Regions from separate parts of the Phreatobacter cathodiphilus genome, predicted to be linked through region 3. Evidence: predicted binding sites of a transcription regulator. Region 3 holds the regulator's gene; each other region holds the start of a gene.

Region 1 (3,137 bases), 1.3 Mb from region 3:
GAATAGTAGCCGATCGAGCCGTCGGAATTGATCGTCGTGACGAAGGGCTCGACGCCGCCGTTGGTGACGGTGTGGGCGCGCACATAGGAGGAGGGGCCATAATACCCGAGATGGATCTGGCCGGCACGCTGGCCCTCGATCACCGCGGCATAGTCGTTGGCGATGCGGAGCGTCACCTTCACGCCGAGCTCCTTCGACAGGTAGGCGTTGAACGGCGCCATGCGCTCGGTGAGGCCCGAGGCGTTCTCTGCCGGCACGACGGCGAAGACGAGCTCGGGAAAGCGCGTCTGCCAGGCGCCCTGGGCGGAAGCGGCAGCGGAGGCGAAGGGAAGGCCGGCGAGGCCGGCGACGATCTGGCGGCGGTCAAACATGGGATGGTCTCCGGGACCCGGGGTGGATGAGGGAATGCGTCAGGCGAAGGCCGCCGCCGGCAGGGCCGGGGCAGGGACGGGAACGGGCGTGTGGCCGTCGAGGACGTCGCCGGATTCGATGCCGTAGAGGTCGCGGGCGACGTCGTCGGTGAGGTCAGCGGGCGCGCCGTCGAAGACGACACGACCCTGGGCCATGCCGACCAGCCGGTCGCAATAGGACCTGGCGAGGTCGAGGGAATGGAGGTTGCAGACGACGGTGATGCCGTAGTGCCGGTTGATCCGCTGCAGCGCATCCATGACGATGCGGGTGTTGCGCGGGTCGAGCGAGGCGATGGGCTCGTCGGCGAGGATGATCTTCGGTTCCTGCACCAGGGCGCGGGCGATGGCGACGCGCTGCTGCTGGCCGCCGGACAGGCTTTCGGCACGCTGCGCGGCGAGCGAGGCGATGTCGAACTGCTCCAGGGCGGAGAGGGCGATGGCCTTGTCCTCGGCGCTCCAGAGCTTGAGCAGCGAGCGGGTCTGTCCCACATGGTTGAGACGGCCCATCAGCACGTTGGTCAGCACGTCGAGGCGGCCGACCAGGTTGAACTGCTGGAAGATCATGGCGCAGGACTGGCGCCAGTCGCGCAGCGCCGCCCCCGAGAGGGCGGTGACGTCGCGGCCTTCGCAGAGGATGCGACCGGAGGAGGGTTCCTGCAGGCGGTTGATCATGCGCAGCAGGGTGGACTTGCCGGCGCCCGAGCGGCCGATGATGCCGACGAAGGCGCCGCGGGACACATCCAGCGAGACGTCGTCCACCGCGATCTTCGCCCCGAAGCGTCGCGACAGCCCGTCGATCGTCAGCATCCGCCAGCTCCCGGTGAACAGCGAGGCGGCAAAGGGACGAGCCTTCGCCTGCCCAGCGCTCTAGGCCAGCCGAATTACAGTCGTGTGACAGGTTTCGGGCAGAAGGCGGCCGCGCGATTTCTGGGGAATACAGCGGGGCCGTCATGCGCCCGTCATCATCGCGTCATCCGTGGCGGGGACGTGCGGCCCGCGCACGCAGCGCAGACAGGATTATGCCGCCATGAGCAAGCTGGGTCCCGAACCCTCGATCCATCCCACCGCCAACGTGCGGGACAGCCGGCTCGGCGCCTATACGGAGGTCGGCGCCCGCACCGTGATCGCCGAGACGGAGATGGGCGACTATTCCTACATCGTCCAGGACGGGCAGATCGACATGTCGACCATCGGCAAGTTCTGCTCCATCGCCTCCCATGTGCGGATCAACCCCGGCAACCACCCGATGGAGCGGGCGAGCCAGAGCCACTTCCTCTACCGCGCCTCGCGCTATTTCGACGGCGAGCCGGACGAGGCGGGCTTCTTCGACTGGCGTCGATCCCATGCCGTGACGATCGGCCACGACGTCTGGATCGGCCATGGCGGCGTGGTGCTGGCGGGCAAGCATGTCGGGACCGGCGCGGTGGTGGCGGCGGGCGCCATCGTGACCAAGGACGTGGCGCCCTACACGGTGGTGGGCGGCAATCCGGCGCGGGTGATCAAACGTCGTTTTTCGGAAGCGGTCGCCGAACGGCTGGAAGCGCTCGCCTGGTGGGACTGGGACCACGAGCGGCTGCGGCAGGCGCTGCCGGACTTCCGCACGCTGCCGGTGGAGGCTTTCCTCGAGAAGCATGGCGGCTGAGCCGCGTCGGCCTTCCTAGCGTCATGTGTGCGGTGCAGCATTGATCCATGTCGTCGCGCCCGGCGGGTGATCACGACGAGATGGCGGCGCCGGTCTTCCTGCGCCGCCGTCCTGTGCCTAGAGTGCGCCCCCGGCCTCTGCCCCCTCGCCCCGACGGAGACCCGCCATGTCCCTCTATCGTCTCGACCGGTTCTTCGCGCCGCGCTCCGTCGCCGTCGTGGGCGCCACCGACCGGCCGCACTCGATGGGGCAGGCACTGATGGCCAACATGAAGCGCGCCGGGTTTACCGGCCAGCTCCTGCCGGTCAATCCGAAACACGGGAGCGTGGCGGGCCTCGCCGCCTTCCCCTCCCTCTCCAGCCTGCCGGTCGTGCCCGACCTCGCCGTGCTGGCGACGCCTGGGCCGAGCGTGCCGGCGCTGGTGGAGGAGGCGGCGCGGCTCGGCGTGCCGGCGGCGGTGGTCATCTCCGCGCTCGACCGCAAGGGATACGAGGCGGCGAGCGGCCGGCTCGGCGCCGCGGTGCGCGAGAAGGGGATCCGTCTCGTCGGGCCCAACTGCTTCGGCGTCATCGCGCCCCATGGCGGCGTCGATGCGAGCTTCGCCTCGCGGCGGACGCGGCCGGGCTCGCTGGCACTGGTGTCGCAGTCGGGTGCCATCGCCGCGGCGCTGCTCGAGTGGGCGGAGGTGCGGCATATCGGCTTTTCCGGCGTCGTCACGCTCGGCGACCAGCTCGACGTCGATACCGGCGACTGCCTCGACTATTTCGCCGCCGACTATCGCACGCGCGCGATCCTCGTCTACATCGAGGCGATCAAGGACGTGAGGAAGTTCATGGCCTCCGCGCGCGCGGCCGCGCGCTCGAAGCCGGTCATCGTCCTGAAATCGGGCCGCAGCCTCCAGGCGGCGAGCGCTGCGAAGTCCCACACGGGCGCGCTCGCGGGCGCGGACGACGTCTACGCCGCGGCCTTCGCGCGCGCGGGCCTCGTGCGAGTCAACGACCTCGACGAACTCATCGCCGCCGCCGAGACCCTGTCGCGCTATCCGACGTTCTCCGGCGACCGGCTCGGCATCGTCACCAACGGCG
Region 2 (3,137 bases), 540 kb from region 3:
GCATCGTCGACATGGTCTCCTCCGCCGCCACCGAGATGCAGGCGACCGCCACCCAGCTCTCCGCGTCGGCTCAGGAAGCCTCGGCGCAGTCGACCTCGGTGGCGAGCGCCGCCGAAGAGGCGGGCGCCAACGTCACCGCCGTCGCCGGCTCGGCCGAGGAGCTCGGCGCCTCCGTGCAGGAGATCGGCCGTCAGGTCGAGCATTCCGCCAATCTCGCTCGCAGCGCGGTGAAGGAGGCGGATGGCACCGGCGCCATCGTCTCCGAACTGACCCAGGGTGCGGCGCGGATCGGCGACATCGTGGAGATGATCTCGACCATCGCCTCGCAGACCAACCTCCTCGCCCTCAACGCCACCATCGAGGCGGCGCGCGCGGGTGAGGCCGGCAGGGGTTTCGCCGTCGTCGCCAGCGAGGTGAAGGGCCTGGCAGAACAGACGGCCAAGGCGACGAGCGAGATCGGTGCCCAGATCGTCGCCATCCAGGAGACCACCAACAAGGCCGTCAGCGCCATCGCCGGGATCACCGCGAGCATCCGCTCCATCGACCAGGCGACCTCCTCCATCGCCTCGGCGGTGGAACAGCAGGGATCGGCGACGCGCGAGATCGTGGCCTCCGTGGGCCAGGCCTCCACCGGCACGACCGAAGTCTCCTCGGCCATCACTTCGGTAGCCCAGGCCGCCGCCGAGACCGGCCACGGCGCCAATCAGGTTCTCACCGCCTCGTCCGACCTCGCCCGCCAGGCCGAGCGGCTGTCGCACGAGGTCCGGCAGTTCCTCGCCACCGTCAGGGCCGCCTGACGCTGGGGGAACCATCGTTCACCGGATCATCGGAACGGGCGCCTTCGGGCGCCCCTTTTCGGTGGGCCGCTCGGGCGGACGTCGTGGTCGACGCGAAGGGATGGAGGTGGGCCGAGAGTCCCGCGATGGCCGCTCAAAGCACCAGGAATGCGCCGGCGAGGCCCATGGTGATGACCCAGGCGCCGATGCGGCCCAGCGTCCAGGCGGGATCGGTCTCGTCGCCGGGGAGCACGAGGCTCGTCTCCTCCGGGTCGATGCAGCCGAGCGCCAGCCCCGCCCGCTCGGCGGCGCGCATCAGCTTCGCCATGTCCTGTTCGACGGTCACCAGTCCCAACACGCGGTCCATGACGCAACTCCGGAACGCCTCGCCCACCCTGACGCGCACTGTGAAGCGGCAGGCGTAAACGAGGACTTTGCAATCACGTCCTGACGGCGTTCCATGTCGTCCTGATGGCGCGGAATGCGATCACCTGTGGCATTTGGGTTTCACTCCCATCCGTCACCGGACTGTCGCGGGCCTCGGCTGAAATGATCCGGGCCGACGAAAGAGGAACCTGACACCATGTCCGACGCACCGAGGCCGCATGAGGCCGGCCTGCTCAGCGTCTCCCAGCGCGCCGAACTGGCTGAAGATCGCGGCACCAGCCCGGCCGACGGCCCGACCTTCGGCGACGTCGTCGCAGCGCGCTTCCACCGCCGCGAACTCGTGAAGGGCGTGCTCGGCGTCGGCGCCATCACGGCTGCCTTGGGCCCTGCGGCTCTCGCGGCCCGAACCGCCGCCGCCCAGCCGGGGTCGGCGACGCCGTCCTTCGGCTTCCGCGAACTCTCCTCCACCCCCACCGACCGCGCCGAGGTGGCCAGCGGCCATGCCGCCGAGGTGCTGATCCGCTGGGGCGACCCGGTTCTGGCCGATGCGCCGGCCTTTGCGCCGACGGCCCAGACGGGGCCCGCCCAGGCCCGCCAGTTCGGCTACAACAACGACTATCTCGGCTATTTCCCGCTGCCCGGCGCCGCGAACCCGTCGCGCCACGGCCTGCTCTGCGTCAACCACGAATATACCAACGAGGAGCTCATGTTCCCCGGCCTCGGCCGGCAGGATGCAGGCGGCCCGCTCGGCCGCGCCAAGGCCTTCTCTGGCATGACGGCCGGGATCGTCGCGGTCGAGATGATGGCCCATGGCGGTTCGGTACTGGAGGTCCGCCGCGAGGGCGACCGCTGGCGGGTGGTTCAGGGCTCCCGCTACGCCCGCCGGATCACCGCGGAGACGCCCATGGCGATCACCGGTCCGGCCGCCGGTGACCCGCGCATGCGCACCTCCGCCGATCCGCAAGGGCGCCGCGTCCTCGGAATGCTCAACAACTGCGCCGGCGGCCGCACGCCCTGGGGCACCTGGCTGACCTGCGAGGAAAACGTCAACGGCTACTTCACCGGCCGCCTGCCGGAGGGCCACCGCGAGACCGCGAACTACCGCCGCATGGGCATTCCCGGCCGCTGGTACAATTGGGGCGACCACGTCGACCGCTTCAACGTGGAGAAGGAGCCGAACGAGGCCAACCGCTTCGGCTGGGTGGTGGAGATCGACCCCTTCGACCCCGCCTCGACGCCGAAGAAGCGCACCGCCCTGGGCCGCTTCAAGCACGAGGGCGCCGCCGGCATCGTCTCCCGCGACGGGCGCTACGTGCTCTATTCCGGCGACGACGAGCGCTTCGACTATGTCTATCGCTTCGTCACAGCGGGCCGCGTCAGCGGCGACCGGGCGCGCGACGCCGACCTGCTCGATAGCGGGACGCTCTTCGTCGCCCGCTACAATGCCGACGGCAGCGGCGACTGGCTGCCGCTCGTCGTCGGCGAGGGGCCCCTCACATCCGCCAACGGCTTCCACTCCCAGGCCGACGTGCTGATCGAGACGCGCCGCGCCGCCGATCTCCTCGGCGCCACCCGCATGGACCGGCCGGAGGACGTGGAGGCGAACCCCGCCACCGACAAGGTCTATGTGATGCTGACCAACAACAGCCGCCGCAAGGCGGAGGAGGTCGACGCCGCCAATCCGCGTGCCGACAACCGCTTCGGCCACATCGTCGAGATGCTGCCGGACGGCCGCGACCATGCCGCGCCGCGCTTCACCTGGGACATTCTGGTGCGGTGCGGCGACCCGGCCGTCGCGACGGTGGGGGCGACCTTCAACAGCCGCACCTCGCAGGACGGCTGGTTCGGCATGCCGGACAATTGCGCCGTCGACGCGGATGGCCGGCTGTGGGTCGCCACCGACGGCAACACGCCCGGCCGCACCGGACGCAACGACGGCGTCTGGGCCATGGAGACCGAGGGCGAGGCGCGCGG
Region 3 (3,137 bases):
CGGGTGGAGATCACTCTCGACCGAGAGGCGCGCGACGGCCGCACCGCCGAAGCGGTGGTCGGCGTCCGCGACCACGGGCCCGGGATTCCCGCCGAGCACCTGCCGCGCCTCACCGAGCGCTTCTACCGGGTGGACGTCGCCTCCAGCCGCGACAAGGGCGGCACCGGCCTCGGCCTCGCGCTGGTCAAGCACATCCTCAACCGCCATCGCGGGCGGCTCGCCATCGAGAGCGTGCAGGGGGAGGGGGCGACCTTCACCGTGCGCATCGAGGCGGTGGACACCGACGGAGCGGCGGATCTGCCCGCCGCGGCCGGCCCGTGATACAGCCATGGCGGTCGGAATCGCCCGGCCGTTCTGTCGCAACCCCGACAACCCGTTGAAACAACGAGGCGATCGGTGTCATTGATGCGTCACCTGACGGGCATAGAACCGTCGCGGCGCAGGGCTATTGAACAACTCCCCGTCGCCCCTCGCAGGAGCCTGCCATGACCGAACACACCGTGAGCGCCTATGAGAACGAACTCAGGGGCCTCGCGCAGCGCGTGGCCGAGATGGGCGGGCTCACGGAGAAGCAGATCGTCGGCAGCATCGATTCGCTGATCCGCAGCGATCTCGACCTCGCCCGCCAGGTCCGCGCCGTCGACCCGCAGATCGATGCGCTGCAGCGGGAGATCGAGGAGGTCGGCATCCTCGTCATCGCCAAGCGCCAGCCCATGGCCATCGACCTGCGCGAGATCGTCGGCGCGCTGCGCATCGCCTCCGACCTGGAGCGCATCGCCGACCTCGCCAAGAACATCGCCAAGCGCGTCATCGCCATGAACGGCACGCTGCCGCTGGCCAAGGTGACGGGCGGCTTCGACGCCATGGCCCGCCTCGCCCTGGAGCGCGTCAAGCGCGTGCTCGACGCCTATGCCCAGCGCGACGTGGACGCGGCGCTGGACGTCTGGAAGGCCGACGGCGACATCGACGCCCTCTACAACTCGCTGTTCCGCGAACTCCTGACCTACATGCTCGAGGATCCGCGCAACATCGGCTCCTGCACGCACCTCCTGTTCTGCGCCAAGAACCTCGAGCGCATCGGCGACCACGCCACCAACATCGCCGAGACCATCCACTACATGGTGAAGGGCGTTCCGCTTGCCGACGAGCGGCCCAAGCTCGACACCACGACCATGGCCGCGGTCGGGCTCTGATCGCGGATACCGGCACGACGGGGAATCAATCCATGACCGCACGCATTCTGGTGGTCGAGGACGAGGAGCCGATCACGGTTCTTCTGCGCTACAATCTCGAGGCCGAGGGCTATCAGGTCGAGGTCGTCGGCCGCGGCGACGAGGCCGAGGTCCGGCTGCGCGAGGCGGTTCCCGACCTCGTCCTGCTCGACTGGATGCTGCCCGGCCTCTCCGGCATCGAGCTGTGCCGCCGCATCCGCCTGCGGGCCGAGACCGAACGGCTGCCGGTGATCATGCTCACCGCCCGCGGCGAGGAGGGTGAACGGGTGAGGGGCCTCGCCATCGGCGCCGACGACTACGTGGTGAAACCCTTCTCCGTGCCGGAACTGCTGGCGCGCGTCAGGGCGCTGCTGCGCCGGGCCAAGCCCGAGCACCTGTCGAGCCTCCTCAAGTCCGGCGACATCGAACTCGACCGCGAGACGCGCCGCGTCCATCGCGCCGGCCGGGAGATCAATCTCGGGCCGACCGAGTTCCGCCTGCTGGAATTCCTGATGCAGTCGCCCGGCCGCGTCTATACCCGCGAGCAGCTCCTGGACGGCGTCTGGGGCCGCGACGTCTATATCGACGAGCGCACCGTGGACGTTCACATCGGCCGCCTGCGCAAGGCGGTGAAGCGTGGCCGCGAGGCCGATCCCATCCGCACGGTGCGCGGCTCCGGCTATTCCTTCAACGAGCGTTTCGCCGGCGCGGCGGCCTGAGCGCCGTCACGCCTCCAGGCTCTCCTTCAACAACTCCAGCTCCAGCCAGCGGTCCTCCGCCGCCGTGAGTTCGCCCTGCGCCTTGGCCATCGCCGCGCTTGCCCGGTCGAAGGCGGCGCGGTCGCGCTGAAACAGGCCGGTGTCGGCGAGGATCGTCTGGAGCTTGGCGATGTCGCGCTGCAGGGCCTCCATCCGGGCCGGCAGCGTGTCGAGGTCGTGCTTGTCCTTGAAGGACATCTTGCGCCGCGCCGGTTCCGCCTGCGGCGCGGCCTTGGCGGCCGCCGACGGCGCCTCGCCCCGCGCCGGCTTCGCCACCGTCCGCGCCTCCACCCCGGCGCCGCGCTGGTTGACCATATCCGTATAGCCGCCGGCATATTCGACCCAGCGCCCGTTGCCCTCGCTGACGAGGACCGAGGTGCAGACCCGGTCGAGGAAGTCGCGATCGTGCGAGACCAGGATCACCGTTCCCGGGAAGTCGGTCAGCATCTCCTGAAGGAGATCGAGCGTCTCAAGGTCCAGATCGTTGGTCGGCTCGTCCAGCACCAGCACGTTGGCAGGTGATGCCAGCGCCCGCGCCAGCAGCAGGCGGCCGCGCTCGCCGCCCGAGAGCACGCCGACGGGTGTGCCCTTCTGTTCGGGGGAGAACAGGAAGTCCTTCATGTAGCCGATGACGTGGCGGTTCTCGCCGTTGATCGTCACGTAGTCGCCGCGCCCGCGCGTCAGCGCCTCCGTCAGCGGCATGGCGGGGTCGAGGGCCTCGCGCTTCTGGTCGAGCGTCGCCATGGCGAGGTTGGTGCCGAGGTCGATGGTGCCGCCGTCGGGGGACAGCGTCCCGGTGAGGAGCTGGACGAGGGTGGTCTTGCCGGCCCCGTTCGGCCCGACGATGCCGAGCCGGTCGCCGCGCAGCACGCGGATGGTGAGATCCTCGACGATCGGCCGGTCGCCGTAGCGCTTGGAGACGTGGCGGGCCTCCACCACGCGCTTGCCCGATACCTCCGCCTCGCTCACCGTCATCGACACGGTGCCGACCGCCTTGCGGTGCTCGCGGAAATCCTTGCGCAGCCCCTGGAGATTGGCGAGCCGGCGCACGTTGCGCTTGCGCCGGGCGGAGACACCGTAGCGCAGCCAGTGCTCCTCGCGGGCGATCTGCCGGTCGAGCTTGTGCTGGTCCTTCTCCTCCTGCTCCAGAACCTCGTCGCGCCAGGCC
Region 4 (3,137 bases), 1.1 Mb from region 3:
TGGAATCGCCGTCGGCGGCGAGTACCTGCAGCGCCTGCTCGCCGTTTTCGCACAGGCGCGGCTCATAGCCGAACCTGCGGACCATGGCCTCGACCAGACGGCGCTGTACCGGATCGTCGTCGCAGATGAGGATGGTCGTCACGGCATGCACTCCCGGGGATGCGGATGTCTCGATTCGGGAGAGGGTGGTGGGCGCCGCTTAAGGGCCGGTTAACGCCGCTCTAACGGGTTGCCCCCCGACGGATCAGGCGGCGCGGGCGGCGGCGGCGAAAGGGGCGAGCGCGGCGGCGAACTGGCGGGCGGCGGCGTCCCAGGTGCGGGTTTCGGCAACCGCGCGACAGGCGCGGCGATCGAGGACGAGGGCGCCGGCGATCGCCGCCGCGAGATCCTCGTCGAGCACGCCGACGGCCGGATCGGTGACGACGTCGAGGGGTCCGGGCACCGGGAAGGCCGCCACCGGCACGCCCGAGGCCATCGCCTCCTGCATGACGTTGCCATAGGTGTCGGTGCGGCTGGTAAAGACGAAGACGTCGGCGGCCGCATAGGTGGCCGCGAGGTCCTCCCCCGTCTTCACGCCGAGGAACACCGCCTCGGGGAACCGCCTCTCCAGCTCGGCGCGCTGCGGGCCGTCGCCGACCACGACCTTGGTCCCCGGCACGTCGAGCGACAGGAAGGCCTCGAGGTTCTTCTCCACCGCCAGCCGTCCGACGCTGAGCATGACCGGCCCCGGCAGGTCCAGGCTCGCGCGTTCCCGCGGCCGGAACAAGGTGGTGTCGACACCGCGCGACCAGATTGCCAGGTTGGCGAAGCCCCAGCCGGCGAGCTCCCGCCGCATCGTCTCGGTCGGCACCAGGGTGCGCGTCGCCGCGCCGTGGAAGCGGCGCAGCCAGGCATAGGTCAGCGCCTCCGGGATCGGCGCCCGCGCCCGCACGTATTCGGGATAGCGGGTGTGATAGCTGGTGGTGAAGGGAAGCCCCCGCGCCAGCGCCCAGCGCCGCGCCGCGTGGCCGACCGGCCCTTCCGTCGCGATGTGCAGCGCTTGCGGGCTCATGGCGTCGAGCCGCGCGGCGATGGCGGGTCCCGCGCCGATCGCCAGGCGGATGTCGGGATAGGTCGGCAAGGGCCAGGTGGGCAGGCCCTCCGGCGTCACGAACTGCGCCGAGACCCCGAGCCCCGCCAGCGCCGCGGCGGTCTCTGTGAGCGAGCGCACCACCCCGTTGACCTGCGGCGCCCAGGCGTCGGTGGCGATGGCGAGACGCATCGGGGCCTCCGGATCAGGCATTCACCCGCGAGCGGCCCGGCAGGACGACGGGGATGTCCGGCTCGGCCCGGTCGTTGTCGACAAGTGCCGGGGCGGCGACGAGCTCCGTCCAGCGGATGATCTCGAAGCGGCCGTCATAGCCCTCCACGAGGGCGGTGCAGCTCTCCACCCAGTCGCCGCAGTTCATGTAGCGGATGCCCGACTGGTCCTTGATGGCGGCGTGGTGGATGTGGCCGCAGATGACGCCGTCGACCTTCTGCCGCCGTGCCTCGACCGCCAGAGCCTCCTCGAAGGCGCCGATGAAGTTCACAGCCTTCTTCACCTTGAACTTGGCCCAGGCGGAGAGCGACCAGTAGGTCAGGCCCATGCGCCGGCGCACGAAGTTGAGCCAGCGGTTGCAGTAGAGCGCCGCGTCGTAGGCCCAGTCGCCGAGATGGGCGAGCCAGCGCGCATGCATGACCACCACGTCGAAGGCGTCGCCGTGGATGACCAGGAACCGGCGCCCGTCCGCCGCCTCGTGGACGATCTGGTCCATGACCTCGATGCCGCCAAAATGCGTGCCGAAATAGTCGCGCATGAACTCGTCGTGGTTGCCGGGCAGATAGGTGATCTGGCTACCCTTGCGCACCGCCCGGAGCAGCTTCTGCACCACGTCGTTGTGAGCCTGCGGCCAGTACCAGCCACGCCTCAACTGCCAGCCGTCGACGATGTCGCCGACGAGATAGATGACGTCCGCGTCGTTGTGCCGGAGGAAATCGATGAGGAGGGCCGCCTGCGAACCCCGGGCGCCGAGATGGACATCCGAGATGAAAATGGCCCTGTGCCGCTTCTGCACCATCGTCCGGCTCCCGGCCGCTGATCCCCTTTGGTGCGGGCAGCAAGACCAGATTCGCCTTGCGCTTTTGTGACAGGCGCGGCGACGCGACGCCGGCCGCTGTCGTCCAACCGTCGTGGAGCCTTGCTAGCCCTCGCTGGATGCCGGCCCGGCACCGCGATTCGGAACCCGCCGGCCCGACGAGCAGACGGAGGCGCCGGATGGCCGGAGATCTCGACCGCGACACCATGGAACGGGCCTATGCACGATGGGCGCCGATCTACGACGCCGTCTGCGGGCCCGTCTTCGAGAAGGGCCGCCGCGCCGCCACCGCCGCCGCGAAGCAGGCCGGCCGGCGCATCCTTGAGGTCGGCGTCGGCACCGGCCTGTCCTTTCAGGACTACGACGCCCGCCACGAGGTCTACGGCATCGACCTCTCCGAACCGATGATCGCCAGGGCGCGCGAGCGCATGGCCTCGGGCGCCTTCCCCCATGTGAAGGAGGTGAACGTCATGGACGCCCACCACCTCGCCTATCCCGACGCCATGTTCGACGCTGTCGTGGCGCAGTTCGTCATCACCCTGGTCGAACGGCCCGAGCGGGTGCTGGACGAATGCGCCCGGGTGCTGAAGCCGGGCGGCGAGATCATCCTCGTCAACCACCTCTATTCCGAGCGGGGCCTCGCCGCCGCCGTCGAGCGCTGGTTCGCCAAGCACGCCCACACCTTCGGCCTGAGGCCGGAGTTTCCCTTCCAGCGGCTGCAGGCCTGGGCCGAGGCCCATGGCGGGGTGGAGGTGGCCGAGCGCCGCCGCGTCGCGCTGCTCGGCGTCTATACCCTCGTCCGCTTCCGCAAGCTGGCCGAGGGCGATCGCGCCGCTACCCGTTTCGCCGCGGCGGGGTGAGGGACCACTCCCCGCGCTGAATGGCACGCGCGCCGCGCCCAGATGGCACCGGCTCTCGTGACGTCGGCGCGGCACGATCGGCCTCGGATGGCGCCGGCCCCCGGCCGCCGGTATCGGCCTGCGGCGTTGCTCATGCGCAACGGCCGTGGCCCGGATCGCC

The links. Region 3 encodes PhoB, which activates phosphate uptake and scavenging genes when phosphate is short. Its sites were predicted from a motif close to TGTCATNNANCTGTCAT; they were not measured.
Region 1: phnC (phosphonate ABC transporter ATP-binding protein) is a predicted target of PhoB. The motif match lies at 1,357-1,373, and genes of this name have one in related genera.
Region 2: C6569_RS09385 (PhoX family protein) is a predicted target of PhoB. The motif match lies at 1,295-1,311, and genes of this name have one in related genera.
Region 4: C6569_RS12015 (UDP-2,3-diacylglucosamine diphosphatase) is a predicted target of PhoB. The motif match lies at 2,197-2,213, and genes of this name have one in related genera.

Annotation. Positions count from the first base shown of each region.
Region 1 covers NZ_CP027668.1:2,700,384-2,703,520, reverse strand. The annotation lists gene phnD (phosphonate ABC transporter substrate-binding protein) at 1-371, opposite strand, end outside; gene phnC (phosphonate ABC transporter ATP-binding protein) at 411-1,217, opposite strand; gene C6569_RS13065 (LbetaH domain-containing protein) at 1,438-2,052, shown strand; gene C6569_RS13060 (bifunctional acetate--CoA ligase family protein/GNAT family N-acetyltransferase) at 2,219-3,137, shown strand, end outside.
Region 2 covers NZ_CP027668.1:1,917,443-1,920,579, forward strand. The annotation lists gene C6569_RS09375 (methyl-accepting chemotaxis protein) at 1-797, shown strand, start outside; gene C6569_RS09380 (hypothetical protein) at 931-1,143, opposite strand; gene C6569_RS09385 (PhoX family protein) at 1,360-3,137, shown strand, end outside.
Region 3 covers NZ_CP027668.1:1,377,435-1,380,571, forward strand. The annotation lists gene C6569_RS06720 (ATP-binding protein) at 1-321, shown strand, start outside; gene phoU (phosphate signaling complex protein PhoU) at 486-1,193, shown strand; gene phoB (phosphate regulon transcriptional regulator PhoB) at 1,226-1,930, shown strand; gene C6569_RS06735 (ABC-F family ATP-binding cassette domain-containing protein) at 1,937-3,137, opposite strand, start outside.
Region 4 covers NZ_CP027668.1:2,461,782-2,464,918, forward strand. The annotation lists gene C6569_RS12005 (sigma-54-dependent transcriptional regulator) at 1-85, opposite strand, end outside; gene C6569_RS12010 (glycosyltransferase family 4 protein) at 245-1,261, opposite strand; gene C6569_RS12015 (UDP-2,3-diacylglucosamine diphosphatase) at 1,275-2,099, opposite strand; gene C6569_RS12020 (class I SAM-dependent methyltransferase) at 2,297-2,977, shown strand.